Regions from separate parts of the Cupriavidus sp. USMAHM13 genome, predicted to be linked through region 2. Evidence: predicted binding sites of a transcription regulator. Region 2 holds the regulator's gene; the other holds the start of a gene.

Region 1 (10,122 bases), on a different replicon from region 2:
AATCCAGCCAGCACAGCGAGCACGGCATGAACAAGCAGATTGCCTTTCCGGACGCCACGCCCGACTACTGCGCGGCCGGCCCCTGCCTGGACTGCGCGGCCACGGTCGACGGCCACCCCGCCACCTACTCGGTCACGGCCGAGGCGCTGGAAGACCACTTCGGCGCGCGCTCCCTGCGCGCCGACGACCTGCTCTGCGCCTTCCAGCACCACCGGCAGGAAATCCAGGACGTCGCGCGCGCGCTGTTCGAGATGACCGGTGCGCACCGCATCGTCCTGCACAGCGGGCACTTCCGCTTCGCCGGCTGAGGGCGGCCCGGCAAGGCGGCCGCGGCGCTCGCGGCGCGCAAGCGCGCGCGCTCCGCGCCCGTGCGCAAACCCAGGCGCGCACAGGAGGAAACCGACATGTCCACGCAAGACCTGGGCTGCCTGGGCAGCGAACACCTGCGCCTGTTCGGTGCCGTCACGCAGTGGTTCGCGCGTTATGAACTGCTGATGCAGGAGGCCATCGCCACCTTGAGCGGCGCCGATCCGACCGCGGTGATGCTGCTCGTGCGCCGGCTCGACTTCGGCGCCCAGCGCGAGGCGCTGCTCGACCTGCTGCGCTGCCGCCACGTACCGGTGGACCGCTTCGACCGGATCCACGCCTACCTGCTGGTGCCTCATACCCATCGGCAGTTGCTGCACGACATTGCCCACGCGCGCTGGGCGCCGGGACGCCTGCCGGGCTCGCTGCAGCCCGCCTGGGTGTTCGGCCTGCCGCGCAGCATCGTGGCGCTGCACGAGGTGCCCGATGATGGCGGCGAGCCGGCGCCGGCGCGCGCCGCCGAAGAAGACGCCTACTCGCTCGACGACCTGAGCGGCATCGTCCGCACCCTGGCCACGCACCACGCGGCGCTGGCGTCCTACCTGCGCGAGATCGGCCTGGTGAAGGACCCCGGCAGCGAAGCCGCCTGAGTCCTGCACCCGTGCCACCCGGGCGGCGCCACGGAGGCCGCCGCCACGCCTACGGCCGGCCCGGCCGCAGCCGCTCGTGCTGGCGCTGGCAGGGCAGGCAGCGCCGCGCGGTCGGGCAGGCCAGCAGGCGCGGCTGCGGGATGCCCTGCCCGCAGTCCGCGCAGATGCCGTAGTCGCCCGCCGCCAGCCGCGCCCGCGCCGCGGCAATCTCCGCCAGCTCGCGGCGCGCGTGCGCCTGCGCCGCCTCGCTCACTTGCGCCGAGGCGGCGCGGCCGGCCAGGTCCTTGTAGTCGACCTGGTCGGTCTGGTCGGTCTGGTCGGTCGGCTCGATCCGGTCGACCTGGTCGGCCGGACCGGCCGCCGCTTCCACCGGGACCGCGCCGGCCCCGGCTCCGCCGCACTGCGCCAGCGCACGCTGCTCGGCCTGGTCCAGGCGCGTCGCCACCTCTCCCCGCCATCCCTTGCACAGGGCACCGCACGTGCCCGTGCAGGCCTTGCCTTCCGCTGTTGTCATCGTGCCCCCTCGCCTCTCCGGCTGCCTCGTCGATGGCGGACCGCGCGCGGCATCCGCCCTGTCTCCGATTGTCTCCGCGCGCGCCACCGCGGCCTTGCGCCAGGTCAAAGCCGGTCGCGGCGCGCCGCCTATATTGCGAACAGGCCCGGCCAACGCAGAGGAAGGACGACATGAAGACGGATGCCCAGCTCCACCAGGATGTCAGCGCCGAACTCGAATGGGAGCCGGCGGTGCACGCCGCCGCCATCGGCGTCGAGGTCAACGACGGCATCGTGACGCTCAGCGGCCACCTGCGCAGCCACGCGGAGAAGCTGGCGGCGGAGCGCGCCGCCGAGCGCGTCGCGGGCGTACGCGGCGTGGTGGTGCAGCTCGAAGTGCGCCCGGGCGAAGCGATCGGCGACGAAGCGCTGGCCCAGGCCGCGCACGCGGCGCTGCAGTGGCAGGCCAACCTGCCCGCCGGCGCCATCAAGGTGCGCGTCGAGAAGGGCTGGATCACGCTGAGCGGCGAGGTCGAGTGGGGCTACCAGCGCGCCCTGGCCGAACGCACCGTGAGCCATCTGCGCGGCGTCACCGGCCTGCACAACTACCTGACCGTCCAGTCGCGCATGACGCCGCCCGACGTCGCCCGCCGCATCGAGGCCGCCCTGTGCCGCCACGCCCAGCGCGAGGCCCGCCACATCGATGTGCGCGTGGAGCATGGCGTGGTCACCCTCAGCGGGCAGGTGGATTCCCTGGCCGAGCGCGACGCCACGGTCGGCGCCGCCTGGTCCGCGCCGGGGGTGGTCAATGTGATCGATGAACTGCGCGTGAACGGCGCGCCGGCGGCGCACCGCTGAATCCGCCGCGCATCTTGCAAGGCGGCGTTGCGCCGCCTGTCTTCCCAGGAGAGAACGATGAGCAATATCCGACTGCATGATCCCTTCTCGCTCGAGCCGATCGGCGATGTGATGCAAGGCATGCTGCGCGCGCTGCGCGGCAGCGCCGACAGCGGCATGCCGTTCAAGGTCGATGTCAGCGAGTCCGACAAGGCCTACACCGTGGTGGCGGAAATCCCCGGCGCCAAGAAGGAGGACATCCAGGTCGCGGTGGAGCGCGGCACGGTGATGATCTCGGCCAAGGTCGAGCGCGCCTCCGAGACCAAGGAAGGCGAGCGCGTGATCCGCCGCGAGCGCTACGCCGGCACCATGCAGCGCGCCTTCACGCTCGACAGCAATATCGACGAGGGCAGCGTCGATGCGAGCTACGAGGACGGCGTGCTGAAGGTCGTACTGCCCAAGAAGGAAGCCACGCCGCAGCAGCGCATCACGATACGCTGAGGCGCGCGCAGGCCGCTTCCCGCGGCTTCCTGCCGCTTCCTGCTGTCGGCCGCCGGCGCGCGCGAGTGCGCCGGCGCCGCGCATCGCCCTGGAGGATCCGCCATGCGCCCAGCCAGCATCCTTGTCCATCTCGACAGCTCGGCGCGTTCGAGCCTGCGCCTGGCACTCGCGGCCCGGCTCGCCCAGGCTGCCCAGGCCAGGCTGATCGGCCTGTACGCCGCCTTCGAACCCGATCCCGCCTGGTACGCGATGATGGAAGGCGCCGAGACCTATATGGCGGAAGACATGGCGCGCCGCGACGCCACCCGCGCACGCGCCGAGGCGGCCTTCCACGCCGCCGTCGACGCGCTGCCGATCGCATCGGAGTGGCGCCAGGCCGACGGCGACGCCGTCACCTCGGCGCTGCGCGAAGCGCGCGAGGCCGAACTGGTGGTGGCGGGCCAGACCGATCCTTCCGAGCCGGAGGGCTATGTCGGGCCGCAGTTCCTCGAATCCCTGATCCTCGAATCGGGCCGGCCGGTCCTGGTGGTGCCTTGCGCCGGCCGCTTCGACACCATCGGTACGCGCGCCATCGTGGCCTGGAACGGCAGCCGCGAAGCGGCACGTGCCCTGCATGACGCCATCCCGCTGCTGTCCGGCGCGCAGGCCCTGCTGCTGTGCGCGGGCGACCTGCGTGCCAGCGCGACACCGCCGGCACACGCCTGCCGCGCGCTGGCGCTGCACGGCGTGCAGGCCGCACTGGAGCGTTCGCCGCCGCTGGCCGATGCCGGCGTCGGCGAACTGCTGCTGTCGCGTGCCGCCGACTTCGGTGCCGATCTCATCGTGATGGGCGCCTACGGACGTGGGCGCATGCGCGAGCTGGTGCTGGGCGGTGTCACCCAGGCGCTGCTGTCCAGCATGACGGTGCCGGTGCTGATGGCGCATTGATTCGCATTGATGCGCATTGACCGGCGCCGGCGGCGGCGTCGCCGGAATCTTCGGCCGCGCCGCCCTGATCCGCACAGCGCGCACAGGCCGATGCCGAGCCGGCATGCGGTCAGCGCGGCGAAGGCGGGCTGGGACGGGAGCATGCCGACCCGTCCGCGGCGCTTGGCGCCGGTCGCCGTGAGTGCGCCGACACCGCCCTTGCGTTCGATCAAGGTGGCGCGGCACGGCCACCATATAGTGAATCCGGACCCCGCACCGATAACAGGAGCCACCCATGAGAGTCGACGAAGTGTGCTCCCACGCGCTGCACCACGTTTCCGCGACCTGTACCTTGCGCGAAGCGGCGCAGCTGATGCGCGACCGCCGCGCCAAGCTGCTGTTCGTCACCGAGCAGGACGGGCCCTACCAGCGCATCCTGGGCGTGGTCACGGACCGCGACATGGTGGTGCATGGCCTGGCCGACCTGCCCGCCTGCGGAGAAGCCCTTGTCACCTGCGTGATGACGCCCGGGGTGATCACCACCGAACGCCACGCCGCCGTCAGCGACGCCCTGCGCAGCATGCTGGCGCACGGCGTGCGCCGGCTGGCCGTGCGCGATGGCGAATCCGCCGTGATCGGACTGTTGACGCTGGACGATGCGGTGCGCTCGCTGAGCGCCGAGGTGGACATGGTGTCCAACGTGCTGCGGCGCGAGCGCAGCGAGAACGGCCTGCCCGGCGAGATGGCGGCGACGCCCGCGTTCCGCTTGTAGCGCGTTCTGTACCTGTAGCTGTAGCGCGTTCGTTCGTGGCCGCCACCTGCCACCGCCTGCCACCGCCTGCCACCACCTGCCACCACCTGCCACCACCTGCCGGCGGCGGGCGGCGCCTTGCGCCCCCGCGCGGGCATCCCGGTCTCAGTGCGAGAAGAACACCGGTACCGTCATCGCGCCCAGCAGGGTCTGGGTGACACCGCCCAGCACCACCTCGCGCATGCGCGCGTGGCCGTAGGCCCCCATTACCAGCAGGTCAACGCCCAGGTCCGCGGCGCGCGACAGCAGCAGTTCGCCGAGCGCCGCATCGCCCGCGACACCGGGCAGCGTATGCAGCGTGGCGTCGATGCCGTGGTAGCGCAGGCTGGCCACGGCGTGCTCGCCGGGCGCCTCGCGCTCGCGCGCGGCGCCGCCATCGTGCGGCGCGCAGACGACATGCACGGTCCGCGCCAGGCGCAGCAGCGGCAGCGCATCGTGCAGCGCGCGCGTGGCTTCGCGGGTGCCGCTCCACGCCACCATCACCGTGGCGCCGACGCTGGCGAAGCGGCCCGCATAGGGCACCACCAGCACCGGGCGGCCGCAGCCCAGCAGCAACGACTCGACGAAGCGCTCGCCGATCCAGGCTTCGTCGTCGTCGGGATCGCTCTGCCCGGCCACGACGAGGTCGGCCAGGCAGGCTTCGCGCCGCACCACGTCGGCCGGATCGCCTGCCACCGCGCGCCACTCGACCGCCACCGGCGCCTCGTCCGCGGCGCCCTCGAAAGCATGGCGCATCTGGCTGATGGCCGCCTCGTGGCGCGCCTGCAGGGCATCCATGAAGCCGCGATCCTGCTGGCGCAACAGGGCCAGGCCCGGGTCCGGCTGCGGTATCAGCGGCAGGCCGAGCAGCCTGGCCCGCTGCGCGGCCGCCAGCCGGGTGGCGATCTCCAGGCGGTGATAGGCCCTGCGGCTGTTGTCGAGCAGCACCATGATGGTCGAGTAAGGCATGTTCAGGCTCCTGTGAAGACAGGGCGCCGCAGCGCCGGCTGCATTGACTGTAGCGTGCCCCCGCGGCCGCGGCTTGACCCAGCGCAAGATGGCGCGCCACCTGTCCTTTGACGCCCATCAAGCCCCGCCGGCAGGGATGGCCTAAGTTGGACAACGGAGCGGCACGCGGCAGGCCCGCCTGGCGCACCGCTGCCGCCACGGGTCCAGGAGACAAGCATGGAAGAGGTCAAGTCGCTCACGTATCAACCGCTCGCCGGCAAGGAGCCGAAGGCGGTGCGCGGCAAATCCGAGCGCACCATCGCGCTGCCGGCGCCCGACATGGCTTCCGGCCTGCCCTTGATGGGCGCGCTATGGGAACGCAAGAGCACGCGCGAGTTCGCCGCACGCGAGCTGCCGCTGGCGCGGCTGGGCGAACTGTTGTGGGCCGCCGGCGGCGTCAACCGCAGCGATACCGGCGGGCGCACCGCGCCGTCGGCGCACGGCCTGAACGAGATCGACATCTATGTGGCACTGCCGACCGGCGTCTACCGCTACGAACCGCTGCACCATACCCTGGTGCTCAAGCGCGCGGTCGATGCGCGCAACCTGACCGGCTACCAGGACTTCGTCGCCACCGCGCCGCTCGACCTGATCTATGTGGTCCGGCGCGCACGCCTGCAGGGACTGCCGAAGCCGGGGCAGGAAGTGTTCCCGGCGATCGCGGCGGGCGCCATCGCGCAGAACGTCTACCTGTACTGCGCCTCGTGCGGGCTGGGTACCGTGGTGCGCGGCTGGCTGAACCAGCGCCTGCTGGCAGAGGCGCTGTCGCTGAACGAGGACGAGGTGCCGCTGCTGGCGCAGACGGTGGGCTACACCACGGGCAACGGCGTGCAGTAGAAGAGGAAAGGAAAGGAGAGGGGGAGAAGAGAAGAAGCGCCCGGCCGCAGTGCACCGCGGCGGCCTCACAGATCGTCGGCCTCGTCGAACAGGCGGTGGCGGATCGCGTAGCGCACCAGGGCCGCGTCGTTGGCCAGTTCGAGCTTCTCCATGATGCGCATCTTGTAGGTGCTGACGGTCTTGGCGCTCACGCACAGCGCGGCGGCGATGTCCACCAGCGCCTCGCCTGCGACCAGGCGGCGGTAGACCTCCATTTCGCGGTCCGACAGGCGCAGGTGCGGAGCTTCCAGCCCTTCCTGCAGGCCGGTGGCGAGCTTCTCGGCGATCGCCTGGCTCATATAGGTGCCGCCCGCCGCGACCTTGGCGATGGCATTGACCAGTTCCATCGCCGCGCTCTCCTTGGTCAGGTAGCCGGCGGCCCCGGCACGGAAGGCGCGCATCACGTACTGTTCCTCGGCATGCATGGTCAGCACCAGGATGCGCAGCGCGGGACGCTCGGCGCGCAGCTGCCGGATCAGTTCGAGCCCGCTGCGCCCGGGCATCGACAGGTCGAGCAGCAGCAGTTCGGGCTCGCTTTCCCTGGCCAGGCGCGGCACCTCGGCACCGTCCGCCGCCTCGGCCACGATCTCGAAGCCGCCAGCGCGTTCCAGGATATGGCGCAGGCCGTCGCGCACCACGGCGTGGTCGTCGGCGATCATCACCCGGATCATGCGTGCTCCTCCTCGCCGCAGCCCGCCACCGCCGGGAAGCGCACGGTCAGGCCGAAGCCTGCGCCCGGCGTGTGCGCGATGGCCACGCTGCCGCCGATCAGCCTGGCGCGCTCGCGGATGCCGAGCAGGCCGAACGACACCCGCCTGCCGCGCTCCGGCATCTTGCCGTCCCAGCCGCAGCCATTGTCGCGCACGGTCAGCTGGTACCAGTCGCCGGCACGTACCAGCGCGATCTCGACGGCCGTCGCATGGGCATGGCGCGCGACATTGTTGAGCGCCTCCTGCACGATGCGGTAGACGGCGGTGCCGGTGCGCTCGGGCACCTCGACCTCGTCGCCGAGCGCGTGCGGCTCGATGCGGATGCCATAGCGCGTGGAGAAGTCCTTGGCCAGCCACTCGATGGCGGGCACCAGTCCCAGCTCGTCGAGCAGCGCCGGCCGCAGGTCGGCGGCGATGCGCCGCACCGAGCCGACGGTCTCGTCGATGACCGCCTGCATGGCGGCGATCTGCGCGCGCGCGGCATCGGCGGCGGCGGTCTGGCGCAGGTCCTCGTCGAGCATGGCGAGATCCATCTTGAGTGCGCTCAGCCGCTGCCCGAGATCGTCGTGCAGTTCACGCGCGATGCGCCGCTTCTCCTCCTCGCGCGCGGCCAGGATGCTGTCGGAAAGCTGCTGCAGTTCCTCGCGCGAGCGGCGCAGCGCCTGCTCGGCCAGCACGCGCTCGGTGGTGTCGCGCAGCATCACGGTGTACAGCTTGCCGCCGCCGTCCGGGGTCTGCGAGATGGAGGCCTCGATGGGAAACTCGACGCCGTCGCGCCGCAGCGCGTACAGGGTGCGCTGCTGTCCCATCTGCCGCTCGGTGACGCCGGTCACGCCGAAACGGCGCACATGGCGTTCGTGGGCGGCGCGGTAGCGCGCCGGGATGAAATCGCCGAGCTGGCGGCCCAGGGCGTCCTCCGCCTTCCAGCCGAACAGGGTCTCCGCCATCGGGTTGAACAGCACCACGCACTGCTGCTCGTCGACGGTGATGATGGCCTCCATCGACGAGCGGATGATGCCGGCCAGGCGGGCCTCGCTTTCGGTGGCCAGCGCGGCGGCGCCCGCCGCGGCCTTGCCGTCCGGCACCGGCAGCGGCACCCGGACCGTGCGCCGCCGCGCCGCCAGCGCCGCGGCGGCCATCGCGGCAACGGCAGCGATAGCGGCAACGCAGGCCGCCAGCTTCGGTGCGGTACGCCCGGCTGGATCCGAAGAAGTGGAGAAATGACCACGCAGCATGCGGGGGAAGGGGGCGGAAAAATGCCTTGGCGGGGGCATGAGATACGTTAGGCGAGTTTTGCCGACTTGGAAACTCCACCGCTCGGAGGAGATGGCCGACCCTCTCCACCCGCGCCGCATGATCCACATCCGGCATGCCTTCCCCTTCCCGGGCGATGCCGTAGCCAGGATGCCTGCCCTGTCGCCACGCCCCGCCCTTTCCCGCCCCGTCCCGTCGCTTCCCGCCCCGTCAGGGAAACCTGACATCTCTCTTCGCGCGGATGACAGCCGATTCAGCGCAGCCTGATTGGATCGGCGCCGCGCAGGTGGAATACTGGATTCACAGATCACCGGCGCGCCCGCGGACGGGCAGCCCACCGGGGCTTGCCGCGCTGCTGCGCGCGCCCGAGCCAGCCACAGGGATACCGACATGCTTGATACCTGCCCCCACGTCAGCGCGGATACCTTTCCCATCTCCCTGCCGTCGCACCGCCCGCAGCCAGCGCATGGCACCGAGGACAGCGCCGCCCCGGGCCCGGACGGCGCCGCGCGCTGCAACCGCTGCATGCTGCAAGGCGTCTGCTCCGGCATGTGCGGGCAGGCGCGCCCGGCGCCCGCCGACGGGCGCACCTGGCGCCTGGTCAAGCGCGGGCAGTACCTGTTCCGTGCCGGTGACGCCTTCCAGAGCGTCTACACGCTGCGCGCCGGCACCATGAAGACCGTGGTGCCCGCGCCCGGCGGCGGCGACCAGGTCACCGCCTTCTTCCTGGCCGGCGAGACCCTGGGGCTGGACGGCATCGACTCGGAGACCCACACCTGCGATGCGGTCGCGCTGGAAGACAGCGCCGTGTGCGTGATTCCCTTCGGCGTGCTGGAGGCGCTGTGCCGCGAGACGCGCGACCTGCAGCACCGCCTGCTCAAGGTGATGAGCGCCGGCCTCGTGCGCGAATCCGAGCACGCGATGCTGCTGGCAGGCCTTTCCGCCGAGCAGCGCGTCGCTTCCTTCCTGCTCAACCTGTCGGCGCGGCTGCGCGCGCTCGGCTATTCGTCGACGGCCTTCTCGCTGCGCATGACGCGCGAGGAAATCGGCAGCTACCTCGGCATCAAGCTGGAAACCGTCAGCCGCATCCTGTCGCGCTTCCAGCGCGAGGGCTGGGTGCAGGTCCGCTCCAAGTCGATCACCCTGCTCGACCCCGCAGCGCTGCGCGTGCTGCTGTAGCCGGGGCTGCCTTCACCAGGCCCCGCAGCGTCGCCCATCGCATCGTCGCCGCGCGACGCCGGCTCCTCTTAAGCCAGGCTTAAGCCTGGCCGCCTACCTTGCAGGCAACGGTCCGCCGCGCAGGCCCTGCCGCCCGCGCCGGCACACCGCCACGCCACGCCACGCCATCGAACGATCCGCCGGCACGCGCCGCCCGCCAGGACAAGGAGTCGACATGCTGCTCACCCTGCACAGCAAGGCCGCCCCGGACATCACGCTGCCCCGGGACCTCGCCCAATACCTGCTCGGCCTGGTCGGCAAGCGCATCGGCGAGCGCGGCGTGATCCGCCCCGACGAGCTTCCGGGCGCCATCGAGCGGCTGGAGAGCGCGCTCGGCCACGGCGGCGAGGCGCCGCTCGCGGACGCGCGCCGCAGCGCGGTGCTGTCGCGGCGCGCCTACCCCTTCCTCGACATGTTGCGCGCCGCCCGGCGGCAGCAGGCCGACATCCTGTGGGGCATCTGAGCACGGGCGCGGCCTGCCCGCGCTCAGTAGCCAACCGTCAGCGTGGCCTGGAAGGAGCGGCCGGGAGCGGGCGAATGCAGGTTCTGCGTGCCGTCGTTCCACACGTACTCG
Region 2 (10,122 bases):
ATCGGCAGCCTCGGCGGCGGCATCGCGGCCGTCGTGCGCGTCGACCTGGCCATCGCCGCCGGCCTCGTCACGCTTGATCAGGACGCGCTTCTTGCGCACCTCGACCTGCACGGTGCGCGTCTTGCCTGTGGAGTCGGCCTGGCGGATCTCGGAAGTCTCGCGCTTGGTCAGCGTGATCTTCTTGCGGGCGCTATCGTCCGCGGCGCCATGGACGCGCTTCAGATAGTCCAGCAGCCGGGTCTTGTCCGACTCGGTAACAATGTCGTCAGCAGTGGCTTTGCCCACTCCAGCTGCCTGCAATTGTTCCAGCAGGGCAGCTGCGCTGCGACTCAGTTCTGCGGCCAGTTGGGCAACTGTTGTGCTTGCCATTCAAACCCTTTCAATGCTCGGTTTCTACGTCGGGACAGTTTCGTTCGCGGAAATCGCGCCCGGGGCGCGCGGGCCCCGGGCGTGTCCCTCAGTTAAACCAGTGTTCCCGTGCCTTCATGATCAGCGCCTTGGCTTCTTCCTCGCTGACGCCGATCATCTCGATCACTTCGTCGACGGCCAGCTCGGCCAGGTCGTCGCGCGTGTGGATATTGCCTTCCGCCAGCTTGCCGATCAGTTCCGGGGTCAGGCCTTCGAGGGAACGCAGATCCTGCGACACCTCTTCCACCCTTTCTTCCCGGGCCAATTCCATCGTCAACAGCGCGTCGCGCGCGCGGTTGCGCAGTTCGTTGACCGTGTCCTCGTCGAACGCCTCGATCTCCAGCATCTCGCTGATAGGCACGTAGGCCACTTCCTCCAGCGTGGAGAAGCCTTCTTCGATCAGGATGTCGGCCACTTCCTCGTCCACGTCCAGCTTGGCCATGAACAGCTTGCGCACGACCTCGCTTTCCTCGGCCTGCTTCTGCGCCGACTCTTCCTGGGTCATGATGTTGATCTGCCAGCCGGTCAGCTCGGACGCCAGCCGCACGTTCTGCCCGCTGCGGCCGATGGCGACGGCGAGGTTCTCCTCGTCGACCACCACATCCATGCAGTGCTTCTCTTCATCGACCACGATCGACTGCACTTGCGCCGGTGCCAGCGCGCCGATGACGAACTGCGCCGGATCCTCCGACCACAGCACGATGTCCACCGCCTCGCCGCCGATCTCATTGCGCACCGCGGTCACGCGCGTGCCACGCACGCCGACGCAGGTGCCGATCGGATCGATACGCTTGTCGTGGGCGACCACGGCGATCTTGGCGCGCACGCCAGGATCGCGCGCGGCGGCCTTGATCTCCAGCAGGCCCTGCTCCATCTCGGGTACTTCGTTCTCGAACAGCTTGACGAGAAATTCGGGCGCGGTGCGCGACAGCTCGATCTGCGGTCCGCGTGCGGTGCGGTCGACGTTCAGGATGTACGCACGCACGCGGTCGCCGGTGCGCAGGTTCTCCTTCGGGATGATCTGGTCGCGCGCCAGCAGCGCCTCGACGCGGCCCGACTCGACGATCAGGCCCTTCTTGTCGGCACGCTTGACCGTGCCGGTCATGATCTTTTCGCCGCGGTCGAGGTAGTCGTTCAGGATCTGCTCGCGCTCGGCGTCGCGGATGCGCTGCAGGATCACCTGCTTTGCGGCCTGGGCGCCGATACGGCCGAACTCGACCGACTCGATCTGTTCCTCGATGTAGTCATCGAGCTTGATGTCGGGATTCTGCTCGACCGCCTCGAACAGCAGGATCTGTTTGTCCGGCTCCTGCAGGCCTTGTTCATCGGGAACGACAAGCCAGCGGCGGAACGTTTCATGCTCGCCACTTTCACGATCGATCGCGACACGGATGTCCACGTCTTCCTCGAAGCGCTTCTTGGTGGCCGAGGCAAGAGCCGCCTCGAGCGCACCGAATACCACATCCTTGTCGACGTTCTTCTCACGCGCAAGCGCATCGACGAGCAACAGAACTTCGCGGCTCATTGCTTGTTCCCTTTTCTTTGATTTCCTTTGAAGTCGATCACCGGCACCAGGCGCGCGCGGTCGACATCGGATACAGTGAATTCCAGCAGCGACGGGCCGTTCTTCCCTTCGAACTCCAGGCCGATCTTCTCGGCGCCAGGCTCGCCGGCCGGTGCCTGCAGCACGCCGACGAAGTTCTTCTGCCCGTCGACCGGCAGGCGCAGCGTGACCCTGGCCTGCGCGCCGGCGAAGCGGACGTAGTCGGCCAGCTTCTTGAGCGGCCGGTCCAGCCCCGGAGACGACACCTCGAGGCGCTCATAGTCGACGTTCTCGACCGTCAGCACGTGCGTCAACTGCCGGCTGACCTTCTCGCAATCCTCGATGACGATGCCCGTCTCAGGCTGATCGATATACACGCGCAGCAATCCTGCCGGGGCACGCTCGAGCTCGACCAGCTCGTACCCCATGCCGTTCAGGGTGGTTTCGATCAAATCTGCCAGATGCACTGTATTCCCGAGTAATGGCCTTCAAACACGATCGCGGGCCGTGCGGCATCCGCTTCGGCTCGCCGCGCCACCCCCGAAACGAGAAACCGGATGGAGCAAAAAAAAATGGGCGCAATGCCCATCATTCGCTCACCCATCTGAGGATGACACTTTTGAATAGACTTGGATTATACGCAGATTATGTGCAAAAGGCAAAAGGCCGACCGGGCAGCCACGCCACCCGGCTTTGCGCCTTTCACCGCACCTCAGCGGTTGCCGCCGCGCTGGCCGCCACCACCACCGCCGCCACCGCCGCTACGACCACGCGGGCGCCGGTTGGCGCCACCGGATTTGGCCGCCTTCGGCATCACGTTGCCGTTCACATCGCCGCCACGTCGCTGCTGTTGCTGGCGACCGGCACCACCGCCGCCGGCGCCAGCCTTGCCGCGCCCACCACCCTTGTTGCCGCCCTTGTTGCCACCCACCGGCATGGCTGCGCCGGGAAGGCTCACGCCGCTGGCAAGCTTGGAATGCGAAGTCAGCAGGGTGGGACCGTGACTGATGTACCCCATCGACGTCTGCATCGGGTCCGGCTGGCCACGGCCGGCACCATTGCCCCGGCCGCCTGCCGCACGCTCGAAGCGCGGCAGGCCGTCCATGCCGGTCGGCATCGGCATACCTGCCAGCGCCGCTTCCTCGCGCTGCTTGCGGCCGCCGACCTTGGTCACACCCTTGCTCGATTGCTCGCCCTTGCCGGGCAGCTTGAGCCCGATGCCGCTCATCAGCGCGCGTACCTCTTCGGCCTCCAGCTCGTGCCAGCGACCGCGCTTGAGTCCGCGCGGCAGCAGGAACTGTCCGTAGCGCGTGCGGATCAGGCGCGACACCGTCAGCCCCACCGCCTCGAACATGCGGCGCACCTCGCGGTTGCGCCCCTCGGTCAGGGCCACGTGGTACCAGCGGTTGATGCCCTCGCCGCCGCCATCAGCGATGCGCAGGAAGCTCGCCTCACCGTCGTCGAGCTGGATGCCGTGCAGCAGCCGCTGGCGATCGGACTCGGCCAGCTCACCCAGCGTGCGCACCGCGTACTCGCGCTCGACGCCGTAGCGCGGATGCATGAAGCGGTTGGCGATGTCCCCGGAGGTGGTGAAGATCAGCAGGCCTTCCGTGTTGAAGTCCAGGCGGCCGACCGCGACCCACTTGCCGGTCTTCATGCGCGGCAGGTTGTCGAACACGGTCGGGCGGCCTTCCGGATCCGACTGACTGACGATCTCGCCGGACGGCTTGTGGTAGAGCAGCACGCGCGGCGGCTTGCTCGAAATCTTGCGGGCAATCAGCTTGCCATTGACGCGGACCTGGTCGGTCGGCAGGATGCGCTGGCCGATATGGGCCGGCAGGCCATTGACCGACACGCGCCCCTGCAGGATCAGTTCTTCCATCTCGCGGCGCGAACCCAGCCCGCCATCGGCCAGCACTTTGTGCAGCTTGGGCGCATCATCGTCGGCCGACAGTTCGCGCACCGGCTTCGCCTTGGTGCGCGGCACCACGGTCTCTTCCTGGTCGAACTGGTCCGAGATCACGAAGCGGAACAGATCGTCGGGGCTGCCAGCACCCTTGGGCGCGCCCTGACGCGGCTGCGTGGCCTTGCCCTTGGCCTGCGGGCGGCCGCCGGCCTTGGCCGACTCGCCGGCCGGCTTTGCCGCCCGCCCCTGCTGGCCTTGTCCCGGCCTGCGCTTGCGCGCACCACCTTCGCGGCCACCCGGCGCGGCCGGCACCGGCTGCCCGTCCTGGCCCGGCGCAGCCTGTGCCGCTTCGGCACGGATGGCCTCGGCTTCCGCGTCAACCGCTGCAGCCTTGCGCTTGCCGCGGCTGCGCCCTGCCGACTTGCCGCCTTGAGCCGACGCCGCCGGCGCAGCCTCGCCAGGCGCGGCATCGCCGCCTTCGGGCGCCGCGCCACGGCCGGCCTCTCGATCCTGCGCCGCCTGGCGGCGGCTCGCCACCAGATTGCGCAAGCCGCGCCGCAGGCCCTTGCGGCGTGCGCCGCCCTCGGGAGATGCGCCGGACTCGGCCGCACTGCCGGCATCGCTGCCCGGCGCATCCGCGTGGCGGACGTCTTGCTCTACAGAATCGGACAAAGTATTCACAATCGGATGTTGCATGGGTTCAGTTAGGCAGGCGCTCGTCGCGCGCATCGCGCTCGCCGTCTGCCGGCGTGAGAGCATCGGCCGGCTGGGCGGATGCGGTCTCGGTATCGGGTACGCCGTCGGCCGGCGTCCGCGCGGACGCCTCGGCGGCATGGCTGGCTGGCTCAGGTATCTGCCGCACAGCCTGGGGAACGGCGTCAAACCCGGCGGGAACCTGCCCAGGTGCGGCTTCGATGATCGCCTCGGTAAGCGTCGCCGGCGCCAGGCCGCCGGCGACACGGCCGGCCTCGGCGACCGTCATGCCATCCAGGGCCAATTGCCCCTCCGCATCCTGCCCGGCGGGCACGCCGGCCTGGCCAAGCGACTCGAAGTCAATGGCCTGCTGGTCCAGCAAGGCCGCCTGGATCTGCGCTTGCGCATCCTCCAGCTGGGGCAACTCGTCCAGGGTACGCAAGCCGAGATCATCGAGGAAAGCCTTGGTGGTCGCGTACAGCGCGGGCCGCCCTGGCACATCGCGATGGCCGATCACTTCGATCCATTCGCGGTCCTCGAGCCGCTTGATCACCTCCGTGCTGACGGTCACCCCGCGGATCTCTTCGATGTCGCCGCGGGTTACCGGCTGCCGGTACGCGATGATCGCCAGCGTCTCCATCACCGCGCGCGAGTATTTCGGCGGCTTCTCCGGATTCAGGCGATCGAGGTATTCGCGCATGCCGGGCCGGCTCTGGAAACGCCAGCCACTGGCCAGCGCCACCAGTTCCACGCCCCGATCACGCCAATCCAGACGTAACTCGTCCAGCAGCACGCGGATGGTGTCGGCAGCCACCTCATCGGCGAACAACCGTCGCAGTTCCGCCACGCGCAAGGGCTCCTGCGCGCAGATCAACGCAGTCTCGAGGACGATTTTCGCCTCTTGGGTATTCATATACGGATGTGTGCAGCCTGTCTTTGCACCTGCCCCCGGCGGACCGCCGGAGGATTCGGGGATTTCGGATCCAGCGAGGCCGAAGCGCCATCGCCATCTCATTGCGCGGCCGGCCGGCATGCCGTCCGCATGAAAGCCGCGCGCCCATCTTATTCTGCTTCGGGTTGCCGGGTCAGTCCGGCGGAGAATTGCCCTGCTGCCGGCCTCAGCGCCGGCCGAAAGGCCTCTTGCGTTGCACCGCCCTTCTGGAGCGGCGGATCGGCGCGAACGGGTCCAACCCCTTCCGCCGCAAGAACGATGCAGTCATCCGCACGGTGTTGCGCACCTCCCGTCGCGCAACGCCCAGCCGGTCTTTTGAACCGGAGATCTTGTCAACCGGCATGGCTTGCTGCGAGGTGGCTACGTCCGTCAGCAACATTCTGCCCGGACTGGCCTCAGGACGGCCGTTCGAGTTGCCCGGCCATGCGCGCGGCAGCGCCAGCGCGATAGATACTGCAATGCTGCCGATTGTAGGGCATTCCGGCCCGGCGCTGCAACCGCCCATCACCAGCGCGGCGCCTTCGGCACACCCGACAAAGTGCCTCACGCATCACCAAAACAGAAGAGCCCCCTTCAGAACACCACACAGAAGCCGTGTGCGGCGAGCGTGTGCGGCAACATCGCCGCCCGCACAAGCCCGGCCGCACCAAACCCCATCACTGCCACGCCGGCACCGACGCGCACCCAGGGCCGGCGCGACCAGCCGCGCAACGCGCCGGACAGGCCGGACAACATCAGCAGGTTGGGCAAGGTCCCGAGACCGAATACCCCCATCAGCAAGGCCCCCGACAACGCGTTGCCGGCAAGCAACGATAGGGTGAGCGCACCGTAAACCATGCCGCACGGCACCAGCCCCCACGCCAGACCGATGCCGAAACGCCTGAGCAAGCGCGGGCGGACCTGAATCGGGGCGGACGGGGCACCGGCGCGCCGCCCGCGGAGGCGGCCTGCCAGGGCTCCGGCCCCACGCGCCACCAAGCGCTCCAGCGCGGCGAACTGCGGCGCGCGCCCGGCCAGCAGCCACAGGCCGGTGCCCAGCAGGACCATGCTGCCAGCGGCAAACAGGCCGCGCTGCAGCGGCAGGTATTGGGCTCGCCAGGCACCGGCGCCGACCGCGCCCAGCGCGGCACCGAGCAGCATGTAAGTCACCACCCGCCCCGCATGCATGGATAACTGTTCACGTAACCAGTCCCGCGGCCTGCGCAGCACGACGACCGGCGCTTCCGCCTGCGGCCGCTCGACCGCCAGTGCAATGCCGCCGCACATGGCTGCGCAGTGCACGCCACCCAGCAAGGCCAGCAGAAAAACACTGAAAAAGACCGCCGCAGTCAACTTTCGCTCCCCTTCGGATGCCTTCACACAGTAAAATGCAGAAATTGCGCCCTCGCAGCTCAACGACAATAGGCCCCGGCTTGCTCAATTCCATCCCCGTCACCGCGATGTCGCCCCGTTGCTCGTCCTGCTCGCTCGGACACCTGTGCGTGCCGGTCGGCATGAACCGCAACGACATCGAAAAGATCGACTCGCTGGTGAAGGAACGCGTGCGAGTCCACAAGGGCGAGACGCTCTACCGGCTCGGCGAACCCCTGAGCGCAGTCTACGCGGTGCGCTTCGGCACCCTGAAGACACACGTGACGATGGAAGACGGGCGCTCGCAGATCACCGGCTTCCACCTGCCGGGCGAAGTCGTCGGACTCGACGGCCTCGGCGAGATGCAGCACGCGTCGGATGCTACCGCACTGGAAGACACCGAGGTCTGCGTGATGCGCTTCAACGACCTGCAGACCCTGTCGACCACCGTGCCGTCGCTGCAGCAGCAGTTCCTGCGCATGATGAGCAAGGAGATCACGCAGGACCAGGTCATGCTGCTGACGCTCGGCTCCATGCGCGCCGAGGAGCGCCTGGCCGCCTTCCTGGTCAACCTGTCCGAGCGCCTGTCGGAGCGCGGCTACTCGTCGACCGAGTTCGTGCTGCGCATGAGCCGGGAGGAAATCGGCAGTTATCTCGGCCTCAAGCTGGAAACCGTCAGCCGCCTGTTCTCGCGCTTCGCCGAGGCCGGGCTGATCCAGATCCGCCAGCGCCACGTCAAGCTGGTCGACGTACCCGGCATCAAGCAGATCTACGGCAAGAGCTGCTGACCAAGCCGAGGGCGCAGGCATCCGGCGCCTTCGACAGGCCCCGTTCTGCCCAGCCCTTCGGCCTGCGCGCATCCCCTACTCCAGTTCGTCGGTATCGCCGAGGCGCACCGGCATCGTATAAAAGGTCAGGGCGCTCGACAGCGAGCACAGCAGCCAGGCCAGCAGGAAGCCGATGGTGTAGACCGCCTCGCGCGAGGCCTCGACCGGCCGCCCGAACAGCCTGAGATCGCTTGGATCCACCAGCGAGAACACCGCGGCGGTTGCCACACCGGCGACCAGGAAGGCCGGCCACAGGACCCACATCAGCCAGCGCAGTCTCATGGCCGCTCCGTGGCTGTCGCGCCGGACACTGCCCGCGCCGCGCCCTGCCGCTCGACCACCAGCCCGTGCCGGCTGACGCCCTCCTCGATCGGCTTGTCGGGATGCGTCATCGCCAGCCAGATGGTCACGCCGCAGGCGGCCATCGCCGCCAGCGGCCCGCTCATCAGCAGCCAGGGCCAGGGTTCCTTCCACCACGGCCGCACGGCCTGCTGCATCGTGCCGGCGTCCGTCAATGATTGTCGGGCGGGTCCTTGCATGGCTTCGCTCCTTGCTGTTACGCACGGCGGCATCGTGGCCGCCCCGCTTGTCTGCCCTGCGGCAATCCCCTCCGCACGCCCTACAGGTCGCGCGGCACGATGAAACTAGTCGATTGGTTCACCTCGACGACATGCCCCTCCTCCTGGCCGCCCTGCACCGTCACGCGGATCTTGTGCGTGCCCTGCCGCGCCTGCTCGAGCGGCACGCGCACGCGGATGGCCAGCAGGCGGTTCGAGGTCGGTGCGAGTTCGCCGGTCGCCCCGTCGGACTCCACGCGCAGCTTGCCGAGTTCCGCACTGTCGGCGCGAATGGTGAACTGCATCGGCGCCTCGCTAGTATTGATCAACTGCAGGCGGTAGACGTTCTCCACCCAGCGCCCCTCGACTTCGCGCCCGAGGCTGCCGCGGTCGCGGATGATATCCACCTTCAGCGGCGTGCGCAGTGACAGCGAGATGGCGAAGCCCGCCAGCAGTGCCAGCCAGATCGCCGAATAGATCATCACGCGCGGACGCAGCAGGCGCTTGCGCGTCGCCTGGGCCGACCAGCCCTTGCGCATCGCGTTCTCCGACGTGTAGCGGATCAGCCCGCGCGGGTAGTCCATCTTGTCCATCACCTGGTTGCAGGCATCGATGCAGGCGCCGCAGCCGATGCACTCGTACTGCAAGCCGTCGCGGATGTCGATGCCGGTCGGGCAGACCTGCACGCAGATGCTGCAATTGACGCAGTCGCCAAGCCCAGCGGCGCGGTGGTCGGCCTTGCGCGAGCGGCTGCCGCGCGGGTCGCCGCGGCCGCTGTCGTAGGTGACGACAAAGGTGTCGCGGTCCACCATCACGCTCTGGAAGCGCGCGTAGGGACACATGTACTTGCACACCTGCTCACGCATGAAGCCCGCGTTGCCCCACGTGGCGAAGGCGTAGAACAGCATCCAGAAGGCCTGCCAGGGCCCGAGCGCGAACGCAGCCACCTGCCCGCCCAGCTCGCGGATCGGCGCGAAATAGCCAATAAAGGTGAAACCGGTCCACAGCGCCACCACGATCCACAGCAGATGCTTGGTCGCCTTGATGCGCAGCTTGCGCAGCGACCACGGATCGCCGTCGAGGCGGATGCGGGCGAAACGATCGCCTTCGACATGCCGCTCGATCCACATGAAGATTTCGGTATAGACCGTCTGCGGACAGGCATAGCCGCAGAACAGCCGGCCGGCGATGGCGGTGAACAGGAACAGGGCCAGCGCCGAGATCACCAGCAGCACGCTCAGGTAGATCACGTCCTGCGGCCACAGCACCAGCCCGAAGATATAGAACTTGCGCGCGCCCAGGTCGAACAGCACCGCCTGGCGCCCGTTCCACTGCAGCCACGGCGTACCGTAGTAGATCAGCTGCGTCAGCAGCACGAGCCAGACGCGCCAGTTCGAGAAGGCACCGCTGACCGAGCGCGGGTAGATCTTGCGGCGGACTTCATACAACGCCTCGTCGACCGACTCGGTCGCAGGCGCTGCGGTTGCCGGCCCGCCCTTGCGGGCCAGCGGTTCCGTCTCCGGTGCATTCATTGGCTGGCTCCGGCGGCGCACGCGCCCTGCGGCGCGGCGCGATGCACTTTCCTCATCGTGACGCCTCCGGCGCGTTCGACAGCCCCCAGACGTAGGCGGTCAGCATGCGGATACGCTCCGGCGTCAGGATCTCTTCATGCGCAGGCATATGGTTGTTGCGTCCCTTCAGGATCCCCTCCACGATGGTGGACTCCGAGCTGCCGTACAACCATGTGTTGTCGCTCAGGTTCGGTGCGCCCAGCGCCTGGTTGCCCTTGCCGTTGGCGCCATGACAGGCCGCGCAGGTGGACTTGAACGTGCCCTCGCCACGTGCGGCACGGATCGGATCGTAGGCCAGGCCCGACAGGGAACGCA

What was found. Region 2 encodes FNR, which switches genes on or off when oxygen is low (the NO sensors DNR and NnrR bind a similar motif). Its sites were predicted from a motif close to TTGATNNNNATCAA; they were not measured.
Region 1: BKK81_RS22340 (universal stress protein) is a predicted target of FNR. The motif match lies at 5,559-5,572, and genes of this name have one in related genera.

What each region holds. Positions count from the first base shown of each region.
Region 1 covers NZ_CP017752.1:893,390-903,511, reverse strand. The annotation lists gene BKK81_RS22375 (DUF1488 domain-containing protein) at 27-308, shown strand; gene BKK81_RS22370 (hypothetical protein) at 405-956, shown strand; gene BKK81_RS36105 (TraR/DksA family transcriptional regulator) at 1,006-1,470, opposite strand; gene BKK81_RS22360 (BON domain-containing protein) at 1,641-2,306, shown strand; gene BKK81_RS22355 (Hsp20/alpha crystallin family protein) at 2,364-2,786, shown strand; gene BKK81_RS22350 (universal stress protein) at 2,889-3,713, shown strand; gene BKK81_RS22345 (CBS domain-containing protein) at 3,988-4,464, shown strand; gene BKK81_RS22340 (universal stress protein) at 4,609-5,451, opposite strand; gene BKK81_RS22335 (SagB/ThcOx family dehydrogenase) at 5,668-6,327, shown strand; gene BKK81_RS22330 (response regulator) at 6,393-7,037, opposite strand; gene BKK81_RS22325 (PAS domain-containing sensor histidine kinase) at 7,034-8,311, opposite strand; gene BKK81_RS22320 (helix-turn-helix domain-containing protein) at 8,721-9,509, shown strand; gene BKK81_RS22315 (DUF1840 domain-containing protein) at 9,724-10,011, shown strand; gene BKK81_RS22310 (TonB-dependent receptor) at 10,035-10,122, opposite strand, start outside.
Region 2 covers NZ_CP017751.1:3,079,927-3,090,048, forward strand. The annotation lists gene infB (translation initiation factor IF-2) at 1-369, opposite strand, end outside; gene nusA (transcription termination factor NusA) at 458-1,933, opposite strand; gene rimP (ribosome maturation factor RimP) at 1,930-2,418, opposite strand; gene rluB (23S rRNA pseudouridine(2605) synthase RluB) at 2,664-4,553, opposite strand; gene scpB (SMC-Scp complex subunit ScpB) at 4,558-5,463, opposite strand; gene BKK81_RS13560 (sulfite exporter TauE/SafE family protein) at 6,076-6,834, opposite strand; gene fnr (fumarate/nitrate reduction transcriptional regulator Fnr) at 6,915-7,640, shown strand; gene BKK81_RS13570 (hypothetical protein) at 7,716-7,961, opposite strand; gene BKK81_RS13575 (hypothetical protein) at 7,958-8,176, opposite strand; gene ccoG (cytochrome c oxidase accessory protein CcoG) at 8,299-9,768, opposite strand; gene ccoP (cytochrome-c oxidase, cbb3-type subunit III) at 9,821-10,122, opposite strand, start outside.